Regions from separate parts of the Virgibacillus sp. FSP13 genome, predicted to be linked through region 1. Evidence: riboswitches for the same ligand, from Rfam matches in the RefSeq annotation. Region 1 holds a riboswitch; each other region holds the start of a gene.
The links. A riboswitch is a leader RNA that binds a small molecule or an ion and turns the genes downstream of it on or off. The one in region 1 is predicted to bind S-adenosylmethionine.
Positions count from the first base shown of each region.

Region 2: another riboswitch for S-adenosylmethionine. It lies ahead of ACW2QC_RS11775 (LLM class flavin-dependent oxidoreductase); the one in region 1 lies ahead of metK (methionine adenosyltransferase).
Region 3: another riboswitch for S-adenosylmethionine. It lies ahead of ACW2QC_RS13370 (hypothetical protein); the one in region 1 lies ahead of metK (methionine adenosyltransferase).

Region 1 covers NZ_JBSVKG010000010.1:11,558-13,888, forward strand. Annotated here, with positions in the region: gene metK (methionine adenosyltransferase) at 1-1,132, opposite strand, end outside; SAM riboswitch class I at 1,255-1,360, opposite strand; gene pckA (phosphoenolpyruvate carboxykinase (ATP)) at 1,854-2,331, shown strand, end outside.
Region 2 covers NZ_JBSVKG010000012.1:42,470-44,800, forward strand. Annotated here, with positions in the region: gene ACW2QC_RS11770 (ATP-grasp domain-containing protein) at 1-424, opposite strand, end outside; gene ACW2QC_RS11775 (LLM class flavin-dependent oxidoreductase) at 436-1,488, opposite strand; SAM riboswitch class I at 1,612-1,719, opposite strand; gene ACW2QC_RS11780 (DUF3219 family protein) at 1,931-2,227, shown strand.
Region 3 covers NZ_JBSVKG010000015.1:67,417-69,747, reverse strand. Annotated here, with positions in the region: gene ACW2QC_RS13375 (CAP domain-containing protein) at 1-932, opposite strand, end outside; SAM riboswitch class I at 1,101-1,202, shown strand; gene ACW2QC_RS13370 (hypothetical protein) at 1,273-1,476, shown strand; gene ACW2QC_RS13365 (winged helix-turn-helix domain-containing protein) at 1,641-2,331, shown strand, end outside.

The DNA.
Region 1 (2,331 bases):
TTCTGCCAAAATGTCCGTATGCAGCGGTATTTTTAAAGATTGGCCGTTGCAAATCAAGCATACGAATAATGCCTGCCGGACGTAAATCAAACAACTCTCGGACTGCCGCAACAAGTTTTTCTTCCGTAACTGTTCCAGTACCGAATGTGTCAATCGCAATGGATACCGGTTCAGCAACGCCAATTGCATAGGCAAGCTGTACTTCACACGTTTTAGCAAGTCCTGCAGCTACAATATTCTTCGCTACATAACGAGCGGCATATGCTGCTGAGCGGTCCACCTTAGTCGAGTCTTTTCCACTGAATGCCCCTCCGCCATGACGGGCATAACCACCATACGTATCAACAATTATTTTTCTTCCTGTTAGTCCAGCATCCCCTTGTGGTCCACCAATAACGAAGCGGCCGGTTGGATTGATGAAATATTTTGTTGTTTCATCTAGTAAATTTGCTGGTACAACCGGATGAATAACATGCTCAATTAAATCTTTTTCAATTTGCTCGGTTGAAATGTCCTGGTGATGTTGTGTGGAAATGACAATTGTATCTACTTTAACAGGATTATCATTTTCATCATACTCTACCGTTACCTGTGTTTTTCCATCCGGACGTAAATAAGGTAGAATCTCATCTTTTCTTGCATCAGCCAGCCGTTTTGCCAATTTGTGAGCAAGTGATATTGGTAGCGGCATTAATTCTTCCGTTTCATCACAAGCAAAGCCAAACATTAACCCCTGATCACCTGCACCGATCGCAGCAATTTCTTCATCAGACATTTTTCCTTGGCGTGCTTCCAATGCATTGTCTACTCCACCAGCAATATCTGCTGATTGTTCATCAATTGCTGTAAGGACTGCACATGTTTCAGCATCGAAACCAAACTTAGCTCTTGTGTAGCCGATATCCTTAATGGTTTGCCTTACAATTGCTGGAATATCTACATACGTACTTGTTGAAATTTCCCCTGATACTAATACTAAACCAGTTGTCACCGTTGTCTCACAAGCTACTCGTGCATTCGGATCTTTTGATAAGATTTCATCCAAAATAGCATCTGAAATCTGGTCACAAATTTTATCCGGATGTCCCTCTGTTACCGATTCAGATGTAAATAAACGACGATTTGCAGCCATTGGCCTAAATCTCTCCCTTTTATATCGTGGTACGGAACTCTGTATTTATCAATTATATAAACTCCCTTTAAAACAAAAAAAGCCTTTCCTACTTGCATGAGGAAAGGAGTTGTGGCCTTTCGCTCTTATTGTTCAAGGAAAATCCTTGCATCAGATTAGCACCTTTTCACAAATGTGATGGTTGCTGGGTTTCATCGGGTCTGTCCCTCCACCAACTCTGAATAAGAGAGTGTCCGTTCACAATTTATCGTACCGAAATCGTTATGATGTGTCAACTTTTTCAAATGTAAAAAGTATAAAACTTGAGGCGCTATTATGCTTACAGCAAATGTTTTTCGGTGGGTTGAGTAATCGGAGACCCAGAGTAAGCCGTGTCCAGCTCCAGCGCCCAGCAACTATCAAACTTCACACTCCTCTCCTCGAAAAAGTTAATTCGCTTTTTCTTCGTGTGTTGTTACTTCAGGGGGTTATTCAATGCACTACGATAAGTCAACATCGGCTCGTACCTCACCGTGTTTCCTTTATCTCATTGCGGAGTGCTCCAGTTTGTACGTTGCTAAGCGGGCGCTTGCGCTTTTCTTCAAAGGCCAGCACAACATTTTAAATAAAATAATACATTAGTATGGACTAATTAAATAAATGTGTTATACTAATAAACAGATTTAAAAGAAAACCGTTTCATGTCTTTATAAAAAATCCATCAAAAAGGAAGGTATCATATATGAAATCGATGGAACGATCAACAGTATCGGATGAACTTTTAGCACAAGGGAATATCCAGCACAATTTATCGGTACCTCAGCTAGTTGAAAAAATCTTAGCAAGGAACGAAGGAGTATTGACAGCAACAGGTGCGATTCAAGCAACAACAGGAAAATATACCGGACGTTCACCTAAAGATAAGTTTATCGTGAAAGATGACATTTGTGAACAGTTTATTGATTGGGGACTTGTAAACCAAGCAATCGATGAAGATAAATTTAACCAGCTATACGAGAAAGTCATAGCTTATTTAAAAGATAAAAACGAATTGTATTCCTTTAAAGGATTTGCCGGTGCTGATAAAAAGCACCGTCTGCCAATTCAAGTAATTAATGAGTATGCATGGCATAACTTATTTGCTAGACAATTATTCATTACACCAACTGAAGAAGAGTTGAAAACGCATCACGCTGAATTCACGGTAGTTTCTGCTCCTA
Region 2 (2,331 bases), on a different contig from region 1:
CACGATTATGCTTTGTTATGAAAGAAGATAGCCCGGAATCCTTAGCAGCCTTAATGATTTGGTCTTTTCCAACGGCAGCCAACGTTTTCGGCGTGCGAATCCCAGCAGCATTTAAGGCCATATATTGATTTACTTTGCTAACTTCAAGCCTTAACGCACGACTTCCATTGATGACAGTGCGACTGTGGCGCTCGAGCCATGCCAAGACAGCTTCAGTTAATTCGGCTGCAAAGCGGTGCTCTCTTGTATGGGAAGACGCACTCATACGGCTATAAAAAACACCTTCTGGAGGAACAGTCGATAGGTCAACTGTTCCTTCATCTAGATGCCATTCTTCATATGGTAACTGCAATTCAGTTAATCGTTTTGTCAAATGCTCGGTCCATTCATTATTTTCATGAAGCACATATATTTTTTCCGACATTCCAATGCCTCCTATTGGTTTATTTTTAAGTTACGTTTCTCCTCGACAAGTGGCATTACTTTTTCCGAAAAGCGCTTCATTTCCTCTAATTGTGGAGAGAATTGTAAGAGTAAAAGGTCAACTCCAGCATCCTCAAATTCGATGATGCGATTAGCAATTTGCTCAGGTGTTCCGATTAAGTTTGGACGCAATCCCCGGTTGGAAACGGAATAATCATTTAGTTTTACTTGCTGCTCAAGCTGTGATTTGCTGACAAAATCTTGATATCCTGCATAGCCGTCCGCATTTTTAACATCGGTGATCCGTTTCCATTCTTCTACTACCTCTTCTTCCGTGTCACGGCAAATGATGTATGCAGCCAATCCGAATGATTTAAATGTAGATTTTCCTGCTGCTTCTCGGCGTGCTTTCATATCCTCAACTTTTGCAGAAATTTCTTCTAATGTTCCTCCATGCATCACGTAGGCATCACAATTATTGACAATGACTTCTTTTCCCCGTTCACTCTCACCGCCTGCGTAAAGAAGAGGATTTGGCCGTTGCACTGGCTTCGGTTCCAAATGTGTATTGGCGACCTCATAAAATTTTCCTTTATGGCTGAACGTTTCTTCGGTCCAGAGCCCTTTCATTACTTGTAAAAACTCCTCGGTACGGTTATATCGTTCGTCGTGTGCTGTGAAATCCCCACCGTATTGACGCGCTTCCTCTTCCCACCAGCCTGAGACTACATTAAATGTGAAGCGGCCGCCCGAGATACGATCAATGTTAGCGGCCATTTTTGCAGTTACAGCTGGGTTATGGAATACAGGACGCATTGCCGCCATAATTTCGATTTTTTCTGTAACAGCTGCAAGTGCTGCAGCTGTTGACCAAGCTTCCAATGAGTCATGTTCAATTCCTTTTATATCGTTTAGATACAATTCAGCAATTAATGTTGTATCATATCCCCATTTTTCTGCTGACTGAATCACTTCTTTTGCGTAATCAAATGTTGGTGGCATGTGTTCATTATCTACATTTCGTAACCATCCACCAAAAATAGGTAGCCAAAAACCGTATTTCATTAATAACCTCTCCCTTTTCACCATAAATTGTATGACAAGATGAAGTGCCAGAAATATGTTTGATCACATTTTTCATAAATAAAAAAACCTCTTCGATAAGAAGAAGTTTTGTACATGGCTTCCATCTTATCTTGCAGCCGTTAAACGCTGCTGGAATTAGCACCTTCCTGATCATTATCAGTGGGTTGCCGGGTTTCATCGGGCCATTCCCTCCACCACTCTTAATAAGAAATGTATTAAATTAAAGTAATCATACCAGAAAAGTATGTATTAAAGCAATCAATAAGTGAATTTCACTCATTGGAGGGACTACGAAAGGACGTTGCGCTTTTGGTCGCCCTATTCGTTAACGAGGGTTAAAAGAACACTGAAGCAATAACAATAGAAATAACTAAATTCAACTGCTAGAATTTAGTTAGGTTCAAGAAGGGTGGCAAAAATAATGAATCAAAAAGTGATCATAAACAATAGGACAATTAATGTCGACAATTTTTACGAAGATACAGTTGTGAATAAATCTAAGGCCGAAAAATTACTTAAAATAGGATTTGATTTTAAAGTTAGCAGCAGTGACTACCACGAAATTACAACCTTGCTATATGCTAATGATTTTCATGTGAAAGTTCCAGAAAAAAATCTCGAATTTCACGCAACTATTTACTCCTATTCGACGTCAATTACAAATCTCTATCAAGATGGTGCAGTTGGTGATTTTAAATTGGAATTAATGGAGGAATAAGCGCTTAGCTGAATACAACGTAACAGATTATTTTTACAAACAAAGGAATATTCTATATTTGACGGATATATTCAACATCCCTATAATGAACAACTATGTGTTAT
Region 3 (2,331 bases), on a different contig from region 1:
TCTTCTTGCATTCGTTCAAAAGGGGATTGTCCTTCTAGGTTTGTGTGGCTGAAATAGTTGTTGTCCGCCATGTCCGTGCTATGGCCGCGAGCGGTCGTTTGTACAGCCTTAGCCCAGGTTAACGGAGATAGACCATGCTTAACTCGTGCCGCATTGGTTAGATCGAACAATTGATATTCAAAGCCCTCTTTTAATTCAGCGCTTGGCTTGGCGAAGAATCCCTTCTTTTGCTTCTCCAGCTCATCACTAATAATTTGAATAGCTGTTACCGTATTATTTTCATGCTTATCATAAAAAACCGTTACATAATTGCTATCAATCTGGAATGTATCATATTCGCCATCATTTTGCATACGGTAAGTCACGAGTCCCTTTCGTATTCCTTTAAGAGGTTCATCTAACTTTTTATGGACCGTTTCCTTTGAACTTTCCAAGGTGATTTCATTTGTAGATGTTATTAAGTCCTGATCTGTGTATAAGCCAATCACTTTATCATGCTCATCGTAGGCAGCCATGAAAAAGTTTTGATAGTTTTCATGATAGGCAGCCCAATTGACACCATATTCATTCATTGAGGATCGCTTTGGCTTTCCTACTTGTTGTTCAACTTCCGATCGATCATCCCCAAGTTCAACATTATGAATGGAAAAGGTTTGTTCGGAAGGGGCATCTAGCTGTGGTTTCTCGTGAGTGGGTTGTTGGTCCTCCGATTCGCTTTCGGTAAAGAATCCAACAAGTTTTTGAAACCCCTGATTTATCGTATCTACCGTATCAATTACGATTGGATTTTCTTTTAGTTCATTCACATCGGCTTGCATATCTTCTATTACACCTTGCACACCAGAACGATTGTAAGTATCACCATATACATACCAAAGCGCACCAGCAACAAGTATTAAAACGATTAAGTTTCGTAGTTTCAGCAAAATCATCACCCTCTTGTCTTGGGTTTTCCCCGACCTCACTATTATAGACCCATTTTTAATTTATCAAAAGCGGGAAAAAGTGACAGGAAGGACCTGTCCCTTTTTTAAAAACTCGAATAGGAAATCTGTTATTGAAGAACACCAACAATTAATGTACAGTAAAGATAATTAAATAAGTTATTAAGAGTGGCTGAGAGAACTGGCTCGACGATGTCACAGCAACCTGCAGATGTAAGGTGCTCCAACCAGCAAGGCATATGCTTTGGATGATAAGTCGGTATGAAACCCCTTTGTGCATTCATGGCATGAAGGGGTTTTTTATATATTTTTTCAAGGAGGAAGAACGATGGAATATTTTAAAATTGAAAACGGTAAGGTACAGAAATTAACAAAAGAGGAACATGAAAAGCGTAAAGGAACTCCGGTGCATGAACTCGTTAAGGATATGACGCCTGAAGAACTGGAACGATTTCGCCGGGAACGGTATGAAAAATTCATTAAGCCGCTGATGGGACATAATGTTGCGGAACTGAAGCGTAAAAGAGGCTAATTAAACGGGTTTTTAGGGAAGCAAAAAAAACACAGAAGACCCGGGTAAAATTAGCTTTTGATTTAAGGGATGTTAAAGACAGTCAAACAAAAATGGACATTATGATGCGGATGAATGGTATTACGTGATCATAAAATGTTGGGGGAGGGAAGGGGAAATGTAGGTTGGCACAATTTACGATGGAAGCCTTAGAAGATTTGGAAAGCGATTGGCTTGAACGGGAAGATTTAGAGGTAGATGATGAGCGGAATGCGTGGCTGGAAGAGGGGATCGATTTGTATGAACAGTTCATAAGCTTAAACAAAAGGGAACCACGCTTTTCCGTTACGCTTGCTAGTCTTTATCTTGAACTGGGTCGTGATGAGAAGATTCGTAGAGGAAATTATCAAAGAGCCTATAATATTCTACGGAGAGCAACCATTCATGCTCCTAATAATCCTGATGCCTATTACCATTTATCATTTATTTTAGCCGGCCAAGATAGGAAATGGGAGGCGGTCATATTTTACGGGAAAGAAGCATTGGAAAAGGGACTAGATAACAGCAAAAAAATTAAATTGTTATGCTGCCTTGCATTAGGATATATACGGTTAGGCTATCTCCAAAAGGCTAATAAACTAATAGATGATGCGTATAATCTAGACAAAGATTTGGAACATGAATGGTTTATCGAATTGTATACAGACAGGATGAGAAAGAAACATTCTGAGCCAATTCTGTTGAAAGAACCCGAGAAAAAACGGAAAAATATCTCAAGGCAGGATTCAGAAAAGCTAAAGGAAGATGCAATGGAGGGAAATAGCTTCGTTCTGGATTTGACTCAAGATATAAAATATTTCAATGCAAAAAATGATG